One region of the Streptomyces sp. NPDC050263 genome, then DNA from elsewhere that is predicted to be linked to it. Evidence: predicted binding sites of a transcription regulator. Region 1 holds the regulator's gene; the other holds the start of a gene.
What was found. The regulator HrcA, encoded in region 1, represses chaperone genes, less so after heat shock. The targets are predictions, from matches to a motif close to TTNGCACTCNGNNNNNCNGAGTGCNAA.

Region 1 (5,606 bases):
CGCCCCGTCGACCGCCCGGGCGACCTCGCCGGTGACGGTGATGTCCCGTCCGTCGCCGGTCTTCCCCCGGCAGTCGACGGAGGCGACGGTCCCCGCCTTGTCCGGGTCCTTGTACTGGGCCGTGCAGGTCAGCCAGCGCACGTCCACGTCCCGCCGCCCGAGTTCGGCCGTCGCCGCCTCGTCGGTGGTGTACGCCACCGACATGCTGCTCAGCCCGCCCGGATCACAGGCCACCACGCCCCCCGCCGACACGACGGCGCCCACGAGAAGCAAAATCCGCCTCAATGCCCCCATGGAGGGCAGCGTGCCACTCGACCGGGCGGCGCGGTAGCCCGTATGCGGCCACGCTCGGGACCGCGCTCACGGTCGGCAGGTCAGGACCAGCGGCCGGTTCTGCCCAGGATCAGGGCCGCGGCCGCCGTGCCGGCGGTCGAGGTGCGCAGGACGCTCCGCCCGAGCCGGTACGCCTTCGCGCCCGCCTCCTCGAAGAGCGCCAACTCATCGGGCGACACGCCCCCTTCGGGGCCCACGACGACCACGATCTCGCCCTCGGTGGGGAGTTGGGCGAGGGCGAGGGGCTCGCTGCGGTAGTCGCGGTCCTCGTGCAGGACGGCGGCGAAGTCGGCCCGCGCCAGAAGTGCCGCCACCTGCTTGCTCGTCGCGGCCTCGGCGACCTCGGGGAAGCGCACCCGGCGGGACTGCTTGCCGGCCTCGCGGGCGGTGGCCCGCCACTTGGCGAGCGCCTTCGCCCCGCGCTCCCCCTTCCACTGCGTGATGCAGCGCGCGGCCGCCCACGGCACGATCGCGTCGACGCCGGTCTCGGTCATCGTCTCGACGGCCAGCTCACCCCGGTCGCCCTTGGGCAGGGCCTGGACGACGGTGATCCGGGGCGCTTCGACGGCCTCCTCGATCACCTCTGCCAGGCGCACGACCAGCCGGTCCTTGCCCTCGGCGGCGACGACCTCGCCCTGCGCCCAGCGTCCGGCGCCGTCGGTCAGGACGACCTCCTCGCCGGCCCGCAGCCGCTTCACGGAGACGGCGTGCCGGCCCTCGGGACCGTCCAGCACGAACTCGGCGCGGCCGGCGGGCAGTTCGTCCACGACGAAGACGGGCGCGGTCATCGGTCGCCGCCGTCCAGGTCCGCCGGAGCGTCCACTGCGAGCTCCGACAACGCTGTCCGGGCCTCGACGAGTTCGGACAGCAGGACCTCCACCAGCTGCCCGGCGGGCAGTTCGCGGGCCAGCCGGTGGCCCTGGCCCGCCCACAGGGCCATGCCCTGCGCGTCGCCCGCCTTGGCGGCCGCCTTGCGCAGCGGCGAGGTGAGGTGGTGCACCTCCGGGTAGGCGGCGGGCGCGTACGGCCCGTGCTCGCGCAGGAAGCGGTTGACCAGGCCGCGGGCCGGGCGGCCGGAGAAGGCGCGGGTCAGCTCGGTGCGGACGAACAGGGGGTTGGTCAGCGCCTGCTTGTGCACGGCGTGCGCGCCGGACTCGGGCGTGGCGAGGAACGCGGTGCCCAGCTGGGCCGCGCTCGCGCCGGCCGCGAGGACCGCGGCGATCTGGCTGCCGCGCATGAGGCCGCCCGCGGCGACGATCGGCAGGCCGACGGACGCGCGGACCTGGGCGACCAGGGAGAGCAGGCCGATGCCGGCGCGGTCGTTCTCCGGGTTGTCCCGGTGGGTGCCCTGGTGGCCGCCGGCCTCGACGCCCTGCACGATCACCGCGTCGGCGCCGGCCCGCTCCACGGCGAGGGCCTCGTCGACGGTGGTCGCGGTGACCAGGGTGAACGTTCCCGCGCGGCGCAGGGAGTCCAGCGCCTCGCGGCTCGGGACGCCGAAGTGGAACGACACCACCGGCACGGGGTTGTCGAGCAGCACGGCGAGCTTGGCGTCGTAGCCGTCGTCACGGCCGCTGTCGGGGTCGCCGAGCTCGGTCTCGTACCAGGCGGCCTCACCGGCCAGCTGATGGGCGTAGACCTCGACGGCGCCAGAAGGGGGCGCGGCGTTGGCCGCTCCGGTGGAGCCGGTGCTCGCACCGGGATACTCGGGCTGCGGCATGAAGAGGTTCACGCCGAAGGGGCGGCCGGTGAGACTCCGCAGTTGCTTGATCTCCTGGTACATGCCGTCGGCCGTCTTGTATCCGGCGGCGAGGAACCCGAGCCCGCCCGCCTCGGCCACGGCCGCGACGAGCTGCGGGACGGAGACACCGCCCGCCATCGGGGCCTGCACGATCGGATGCGGGAAGAGATCGGTCAGTGCGGAGGACATGACGGCATGTTGTCACGTCCTCCGAACAAGTCCGAATCCGGCCGTCCAACGGCATAGGCCACCGGCATGCGTGCCGGTGGCCCGTACCCTTCGGTCGTCTTTCGGCCATCTTTCAGTCGCCCTGCGGCGGCCTCCGCCCGGGGCTCAGCGCCCGTTGAAGGCGTCCTTCAGCCGCGAGAACAAGCCTTGCTGCCCGGGCTGGAACTGACCCGTGGGCCGCTCCTCGCCGCGCAGCTTCGCGAACTCGCGCAGCAGCCGCTCCTGCTCGGGATCGAGCTTGCTCGGCGTCTGCACCTCGACGTGCACGATGAGATCGCCGCGCCCGCCGCCCCGCAGATGCGTGACGCCCCGGCCGTGCAGCGGGATCGACTGGCCGGACTGGGTGCCGGGCCGGATGTCGACCTCCTCCAGACCGTCCAGCGTCTCCAGGGGCACCTTCGTGCCGAGCGCGGCCGCCGTCATCGGGAGCGTGACCGTGCAGTGCAGGTCGTCGCCGCGGCGCTGGAACATCGCGTGCGGCAGCTCGTGGATCTCCACGTACAGGTCGCCGGCGGGACCGCCGCCGGGGCCGACCTCGCCCTCGCCCGCCAGCTGGATCCGGGTGCCGTTGTCGACACCGGCCGGGATCTTCACCGTGAGCGTGCGACGGGAGCGGACGCGGCCGTCACCGGCGCACTCCGGGCAGGGCGTGGGAACCACGGTTCCGAAGCCCTGGCACTGCGGACACGGCCGCGAGGTCATGACCTGGCCCAGGAAGGACCGCGTGACCTGCGACACCTCACCGCGACCGCGGCACATGTCACACGTCTGGGCGGTCGTGCCCGGCGCCGCGCCCTCACCGCTGCAGGTGGTGCAGACGATCGCCGTGTCGACCTGGATGTCCTTCGTCGTGCCGAAGGCGGCCTCCTCGAGGTCGACCTCCAGCCGGATCATCGCGTCCTGGCCGCGCCGGGTGCGCGAACGCGGCCCGCGCTGCGACGCCGTCCCGAAGAACGCGTCCATGATGTCCGAGAAGTTGCCGAAGCCACCGGCCCCGAAGCCGCCCGCGGCTCCGCCGCCCGCCTGGGACAGCGGGTCGCCGCCGAGGTCGTAGACCTGCTTCTTCTGCGGGTCCGACAACACCTCGTAAGCGGCGTTGATCTCCTTGAACCGCTCCTGGGTCTTCGGATCCGGGTTGACGTCCGGGTGCAGCTCGCGCGCGAGCCGCCGGAAGGCCTTCTTGATCTCTTCCTGCGACGCGTCGCGGCGCACGCCGAGGACGGCGTAGTAGTCCGTGGCCACTCAGGACTCCGCCAGGATCTGTCCGACGTACCGTGCCACCGCTCGTACCGCTCCCATCGTTCCCGGGTAATCCATGCGGGTCGGTCCGACCACGCCGAGTTTGGCGACTGCCTCGCCGCCCGAACCGTAGCCGACCGACACCACCGAAGTGGAGTTGAGTCCCTCATAGGCGTTCTCGTGACCGATGCGTACGGTCATGCCCGAATCCCCCGCCTCGCCAAGGAGTTTGAGGAGCACGACCTGCTCCTCCAGGGCCTCCAGGACGGGGCGGATGGTGAGGGGAAAGTCATGTCCGAAGCGGGTGAGATTGGCGGTGCCGCCGATCATCAGCCGCTCCTCGTTCTCCTCGACGAGCGTCTCCAGCAGGGTGGAGAGCACCGTCGTGACCGTGCCGCGGTCCTCCGCCTCGAAGGCTTCCGGCAGGTCCTCCACCAGCCGCGGCACATCCGCGAACCGGCGGCCCGCGACCCGGCTGTTGAGCCGCGCGCGTAGATCCGCCAAAGACGTCTCCCCGAAGGGCGCCGGGCAGTCCACGAGCCGCTGCTCGACCCGCCCGGTGTCCGTGATCAGCACGAGCATCAGCCGGGCCGGCGCGAGGAGAAGCAGTTCCACGTGCCGCACGGTGGACCGGGTCAGCGACGGGTACTGCACGACCGCGACCTGCCGGGTGAGCTGCGCGAGCAGCCGAACGGTCCGGGCCACCACGTCGTCGAGGTCGACGGCGCCGTCGAGGAAGTTCTGGATGGCCCGGCGCTCCGGGCCGGTCATCGGCTTGACGCCGGCCAGCTTGTCGACGAACAGCCGGTAGCCCTTGTCCGTGGGGATCCGCCCGGCACTGGTGTGCGGCTGGGCGATGAACCCCTCGTCCTCCAGGGCGGCCATGTCGTTGCGGACCGTCGCCGGGGACACGCCGAGGTTGTGCCGCTCGGTGAGCGCCTTGGAACCGACCGGCTCCTCGGTGCCGACGTAGTCCTGGACGATGGCGCGCAGCACCTGGAGCCTGCGTTCACTCAGCAACCGCGCACACCTCCAGAAGTCGTCCCCAGTCCCCTGGGCGCCTGTCCTGACACCTGCCCTGACACTGTCCCTGGCACTCGTCACATCCGAGTGCCAGCGTTCCCCGGCCCAGTGTACGGCTGTGGGGTACACCCGGGGCAAGGTCGGCCGACGGCGGTCGGTCGGGCGGGGGCGATATACGGCTAGCGTCGCGGTATGACGGTGACTTGGGAAGAGCTCGGGTGGGAGCGGGTCGCGGCCGGGGTCGGAATGTGCCGGCTGCCGGGCTGGGACTGCACGGCCGGGCTGGTCGTCGGGGCGGGCGCGGCACTGATGGTCGACGCCGGGTCGAGCCTCGCGGAGGGAGCCCGGCTGCGGGCGCAGGCCGAGGAGCTCACCGGCGGCCGTGTGACCCATCTCGCGCTCACCCATCCCCACTTCGACCATGTCTTCGGCGCGGCCGCGTTCGCGGGCGCCGAGGTCTTCGGGGCGGTGGGCGTGGACACCGTGTCGGCCGAGGAGCTGCGGGCGGACGCGGTGCGAGGCGGCCTGGCCGAGACCGCGGCGACGGAGGCCGTGGACACGCTGGTCCGGCCCCGTCACCTGGTCTGCGGCGAGTGGACCCTCGACCTGGGCGAGGGCCGCCAGGTCCTGCTGGCCAACGTGGGCCCGGGCCACACCGCCCACGACCTCGCGATCCTCGTCCCCGCCGCCCCCGGCTCGCCGGAGGTGGTCTTCTGCGGCGACCTGGTCGAGGAGTCCGGCGAACCGCAGGCGGGCCCGGACGCCGTCCCCTCCCACTGGCCCGCCGCCCTCGACCGGCTCCTGGACCTCGGCGGCGAGGACGCGCTGTACGTGCCGGGTCACGGGGCGGTGGTGGACGCGACGTTCGTCCGGGCCCAGCGGGACGCGCTGGCGGCCAGATTCGGCGTGTCGTCCTGATCGCGCCCGAGCTTCTCCTATCGTCATCCGAATGCGCCAGTACTCCGCCGATCTGACCCCGCCGTGGAAGAAGCCCCGGCCCGTCCCCGAGGTCGCGGCGGAGCCCGGCCTGGTGGTGGAGGAG
Region 2 (5,606 bases), on a different contig from region 1:
GGGCTCGTCGCGGACAAGCCGTACAAGATCTTCGGCGCCCAGGCCGAGGGGTGCAGCCCGGTGTCGGTCGCGTACAAGGCGGGACACGACGTCGTCCGGCCGCAGAAGCCGAACACCATCGCCAAGTCGCTGGCCATCGGCAACCCGGCGGACGGTCCGTACGTGCTCGACATCGCGCGTCGCACCGGCGGTGCGGTGGAGGACGTGACGGACGAGCAGATCGTCGACGCGATCAAGCTGCTGGCGCGGACCGAGGGCATCTTCGCGGAGACCGCCGGCGGAGTGACGGTGGGTGTGACGCGGAAGCTGATCGAGAACGGTCTTCTCGACCCGACGCTCACGACCGTCGTGCTGAACACGGGCGACGGCCTCAAGACGCTGGACGCGGTGGCCGGCACGGGGCTGACCGCGACGATTCGGCCGAACCTCGAGTCGTTCCGCGACGTGGGTCTCGTCTAGCCACCGCCCCGCGCCCCTGCGGGGGCGCCCCACCTGACCGGAGGTCGAAAGTCATGAGCGTCACCGTCCGCATCCCCACCATCCTGCGTACCTACACCGGTGGCTCGGCCGAGGTGAAGGCCGAGGGGGCGACCCTCGGTGAGGTCGTCGCCGATCTCGAGCAGAACCACCCCGGCATCGCCGCTCGCATCCTCGACGATCAGGGCAAGCTGCGCCGCTTCGTCAACGTGTACGTCAACGACGACGACGTCCGCTTCGAGCAGGGGCTTCAGACGCCGACCCCGGACGGCGCCGGCGTCTCGATCATCCCGGCGGTCGCGGGCGGCTGAGCGGTGGGGCGAACGGCGACTGACCGCCGTTCAGTACCCGTCGGTAGTAACCGTCGGTAACAGCGATTACCGAGCGTTCATCGAATTGCCCTCTCCGCGATAGAAGTGGAGGGGGCAATTCAGTGTGGTTGAGCGCGGTACAGTTGGGGAACCCGGTCCGGATCACCGGATCCGGCGCCTTTGATTTCTGCCCCACGCCCGACAAGAAGCAGCCAAAGTGTGTATGCCTTTCGCGGCTTTTGTGGCTTTTGCAGGGCCCGACTTGCCCTGAATTCAGGCGAATTCTCGCCACATTCCGGATCCTTTGCGTCCAGAATTCTCGTCCAAGTGACCTGTTGCAGAGGGCAGTTGGACAGATACATTCGGCCGCGGTCGACGCGTTCCGGCGCACGCCCCCAATCGTTGGGGGGTGAGGTCTGACCCGGATCCGCGAAGTGTGGATCTGTGCAAGGGCCAGTAATAGGGGAGTTAGGCATGGCTCAGGGCACCGTCAAATGGTTCAACGCGGAGAAGGGGTACGGCTTCATCGCGGTCGACGGTGGTGCGGATGTTTTCGTCCACTACAGCGCGATTCAGATGGACGGCTACCGCACCCTGGAAGAGGGTCAGCGGGTCGATTTCGAGATCTCGCAGGGTCAGAAGGGGCCGCAGGCGGACATGGTCCGTCTCGCGACCGGCTGAAGCGCGCGCCGACTGACAGCGTCGTTCTTCTGTACATCACATCCGAAGGGCTTGTACCTCCTGGGGGTACAAGCCCTTCGGTGCGTCCGGTGCGTCCGGTGCGTCCGGTGCGTCCGGTGCCTCCCGCACCCCTCTGGCGCACCGTTGTTCACCTGCGGATCTCCCCGAGTCGCTTGCGCCCACCCGTCGCCCGACCGCCACCCCTCAACGAGCCCGCTTCGCGGGTGCACCTTGCACTCTCGTATGCCGAGTGCTAATCATTGGCGTTAGCACTCTGAAGGTGAGAGTGACAACGAGGACCGGGTCGGTGAGGCCCGCAGGCCAGGTGGGGCAAGGAACCATCAGGTCGGCGAGCCGTCCGTCGCGGGCGCCAGCGCGGTCCGGAGCAATCCACCCCAGTCCGGGAGGACCACTTCACATGGCCAAGATCATCGCGTTCGACGAGGAGGCACGGCGCGGCCTCGAGCGCGGCATGAACCAGCTCGCGGACGCCGTGAAGGTGACGCTCGGTCCCAAGGGCCGCAACGTCGTCCTCGAGAAGAAGTGGGGCGCCCCCACGATCACCAACGATGGTGTCTCCATCGCCAAGGAGATCGAGCTCGAGGACCCGTACGAGAAGATCGGCGCCGAGCTGGTCAAGGAAGTCGCGAAGAAGACGGACGACGTAGCCGGTGACGGCACGACGACCGCGACCGTCCTGGCCCAGGCCCTGGTGCGCGAGGGTCTGCGCAACGTGGCCGCCGGCGCCAACCCGATGGCTCTCAAGCGCGGTATCGAGAAGGCCGTCGAGGCCGTCTCCGGTGCCCTGCTGGAGCAGGCCAAGGATGTCGAGACCAAGGAGCAGATCGCTTCCACGGCCTCCATCTCCGCCGCCGACACCCAGATCGGCGAGCTCATCGCCGAGGCGATGGACAAGGTCGGCAAGGAAGGCGTCATCACCGTCGAGGAGTCCCAGACCTTCGGTCTGGAGCTGGAGCTCACCGAGGGCATGCGCTTCGACAAGGGCTACATCTCGGCGTACTTCGCCACCGACATGGAGCGTATGGAGGCCGTCCTCGACGACCCGTACATCCTGATCGCGAACTCCAAGATCGCGAACGTCAAGGACCTGCTCCCGCTCCTGGAGAAGGTCATGCAGTCGGGCAAGCCGCTGCTGATCATCGCCGAGGACGTCGAGGGCGAGGCCCTGTCGACCCTGGTCGTCAACAAGATCCGCGGCACCTTCAAGTCCGTCGCGGTCAAGGCCCCGGGCTTCGGCGACCGCCGCAAGGCGATGCTGAACGACATCGCGATCCTCACCGGTGGCGAGGTCATCTCCGAGGAGGTCGGTCTCAAGCTCGAGAACACCTCCCTGGACCTGCTGGGCAAGGCCCGCAAGGTCGTCATCACCAAGGACGAGACGACCATCGTCGACGGTTCGGGCTCCTCCGACCAGGTCGCCGGCCGGGTCAACCAGATCCGCGCCGAGATCGAGAACAGCGACTCGGACTACGACCGCGAGAAGCTGCAGGAGCGCCTGGCGAAGCTCGCCGGCGGTGTCGCGGTCATCAAGGCCGGCGCCGCCACCGAGGTGGAGCTCAAGGAGCGCAAGCACCGCATCGAGGACGCCGTCCGCAACGCGAAGGCCGCCGTCGAGGAGGGCATCGTCGCCGGTGGTGGCGTGGCGCTCATCCAGGCCTCCGCCGTCTTCGAGAAGCTGGAGCTCGAGGGTGACGAGGCGACCGGCGCCAACGCCGTGCGGCTCGCCCTGGAGGCCCCGCTCAAGCAGATCGCCGTCAACGGTGGTCTCGAGGGCGGCGTCGTCGTGGAGAAGGTCCGCAACCTCCAGGTCGGTCACGGCCTGAACGCTGCGACCGGCGAGTACGTCGACATGATCGCCGAGGGCATCATCGACCCGGCGAAGGTGACGCGTTCCGCGCTGCAGAACGCGGCCTCCATCGCCGCGCTGTTCCTCACCACCGAGGCCGTCATCGCCGACAAGCCGGAGAAGGCGTCCGCGCCGGCCGGCGGCGGCATGCCGGGCGGTGACATGGACTTCTGATCGACCTCTGGTCGATCGCCTGTCCTTCGGACCGAGGGCGGCACTTCCCGGAAACGGGGGGTGCCGCCCTCGGGCGTTTCAGAAGGCGTACTTCTTCAACGGCTCGGTGTCGAGGGTGATGCTCACCGGCGGCGGAAGCTCGACGGTGGCGCCCCAAGGGCAGGAGGGCGACTGGCGGTAGCGGCCGTCCTTGGGCTCGCTGTACACGACGACCGTGCAGTTGTCGCGGTCGATGAGGAGGTAGACGGGGATGTCGGCCGCCGCGTACCCGAGAGGCTTGTCGATGAGGTCGCGCTGATTGGTGTCACTGTCCCGGGAGGTGATCTCCAAGGCCATCAGAATGCCGTCGGTCTCGGACCATTCGCCGTCATCGATGAAGTGATCCACGGGTGCGAGAGCCGCGTCGGTCCGGGCGCGACCCTTGCGGTACGCCTCGGCCTTGACACCGGACTCGGGTGCGAGATCGAGGTCGGGACGGTGGAGCAGGAACTGGCGCACCAGCCACAGGTAAATAGCACGGTGCTTGCCATCCGGCATGGCCTTGACCTCAAGTTTTCCGTTGACGTACTCCAGCCGCACGGTCTCCGGCGCCCGGTGCTCCAGCTCCTCGAAGTCCTCGACGCTGAGCGGATCCTTGGTGCGGACCCGGCCGTCGACGAATTCGAGCCGCACGTGCTCGGGGGCCGCGGCGGCCAGTTCCTCGAAGTCCTCGATGGGCATCTGCGGGCGTTCGGCGGTGCTGGGTGTCATGGCTTCGCCTCCTTCCCTCCATCGTGCCCCGGGGTGGTGACGCCGGACCGTAGGTGCGGTCATACGGGTGTCCTTTCTCGTGGTCGCAGGGACATCGCCGCACGGATCTCGGCCGCGCGGGAGTGGATTGCCGACGCGGGGAAGGGCGTGTGGGAGTGGGCGGGCGCGCGTTCGCCCCGGCAGCCGCGACACACGCCCCCTAGCAGGGCCTCAGGGCGGCCGGGAACCCTGCACTCCGCGCACTCGAGGAGGCGGCGGGGCGGGCGAGGAGGGGCTGCCACCGGTTCCGGGGGGATCGTCCGTCAGGCGGCGGCGGAGCAGGGCCGCCGGGCTGTGCACCGGTGTGGGCAGGCCGGCGGTCAGGGCGGTGCGGAGCGTCTCCTCCGTGGCCCCGCGGGCGAACCACTCCTCCACCAGCGGAGCCAGCTGCGCGCAGTCGGCGGCGGAGAGGGACAGCGCGGGTGCCGTGCGGCCGAGGGCGGCGAGGAGGATGTGGGCGCGGGAGCGGGTGGGGCGGCGGTCCCGGTCCGGTGGCTGTTCCGGCTCCGGTACGTCGCCGCGCGTGAACCTTTCCCACCAGTCGTCGTCACGTGCGGTACGGGACCACCACGATCAGGTGATCCGGCGGAACTCGCCGGAGGCGGTCTCCAGACGTTCCCGGCCGCGCCTCAAGTGCCCGGCCGCCTGGATCCGGTTGAGCGCCGTGCGAAGCACGCACTGGCCGTACGGCGTCGTCTTGGCCAGCGTCTTCACCGAGATGTCCGTGCCGTCGGGGAGCCGGTCGAGGTACGCGGCGATGGCCGCCTCGCGGGGCGGGAGGTGTGCGAAGTCATGGTTCGTGCGGCGTAGTTCGTCTGGCGCGGAGCGCTTGCCGTAACCCGGATTCGACATGGGGTGCGGGGACGCGTGCGCGGACAGGGGGTCAGCACTAAGGGCTGTCCCGCAATCCCTGGCGGGCGCGCGACGACAGCTACGGCACCTCGCCGCGTTGTCGGAACGCCCGAATACATCCAGTATGCGGACGTGCCTCCGCCTTGCGATGCACCGCATCTGACGCCGCGCGCTGATCCACCAGGGATTACGGGACAGCCCTTAGTGGCCGGCTCCCGAAGTCCTTCGGGGGTTGACGCGATGGCAGGTCATGTGCGGGGCCTGGACGGGAACGCATATGTTGTTGGTGTGTCGGGACAGGTCGGATGCGGCACAGCGGCCGTTGGGCTGGTGGCGGGATCTGTTCAGGTGAGAGCGAGCTGTCTGGTAAGTGCGGCCAGGCGGGTGCGCGCCGCCTTGTTGTACGCCTGTTCATGGGCCGGCATGTCGGTGAACCGGTCGAAGTAGCGGCCGGT

Region 2: a site for HrcA is predicted at 1,700-1,726, ahead of groL (chaperonin GroEL). Genes of this name have one in related genera too.

The regions. Positions count from the first base shown of each region.
Region 1 is NZ_JBFAKW010000022.1:39,970-45,575, forward strand. It holds gene AB0J04_RS13325 (hypothetical protein) at 1-294, opposite strand, end outside; gene AB0J04_RS13330 (16S rRNA (uracil(1498)-N(3))-methyltransferase) at 375-1,121, opposite strand; gene AB0J04_RS13335 (nitronate monooxygenase) at 1,118-2,263, opposite strand; gene dnaJ (molecular chaperone DnaJ) at 2,408-3,544, opposite strand; gene hrcA (heat-inducible transcriptional repressor HrcA) at 3,545-4,561, opposite strand; gene AB0J04_RS13350 (MBL fold metallo-hydrolase) at 4,757-5,482, shown strand; gene AB0J04_RS13355 (DUF3097 domain-containing protein) at 5,514-5,606, shown strand, end outside.
Region 2 is NZ_JBFAKW010000006.1:128,056-133,661, reverse strand. It holds gene thrC (threonine synthase) at 1-459, shown strand, start outside; gene AB0J04_RS04525 (ubiquitin-like small modifier protein 1) at 513-788, shown strand; gene AB0J04_RS04520 (cold-shock protein) at 1,263-1,469, shown strand; gene groL (chaperonin GroEL) at 1,888-3,510, shown strand; gene AB0J04_RS04510 (Uma2 family endonuclease) at 3,589-4,260, opposite strand; partial or broken gene AB0J04_RS04505 (hypothetical protein) at 4,320-5,151, opposite strand; gene AB0J04_RS04500 (SDR family NAD(P)-dependent oxidoreductase) at 5,496-5,606, opposite strand, start outside.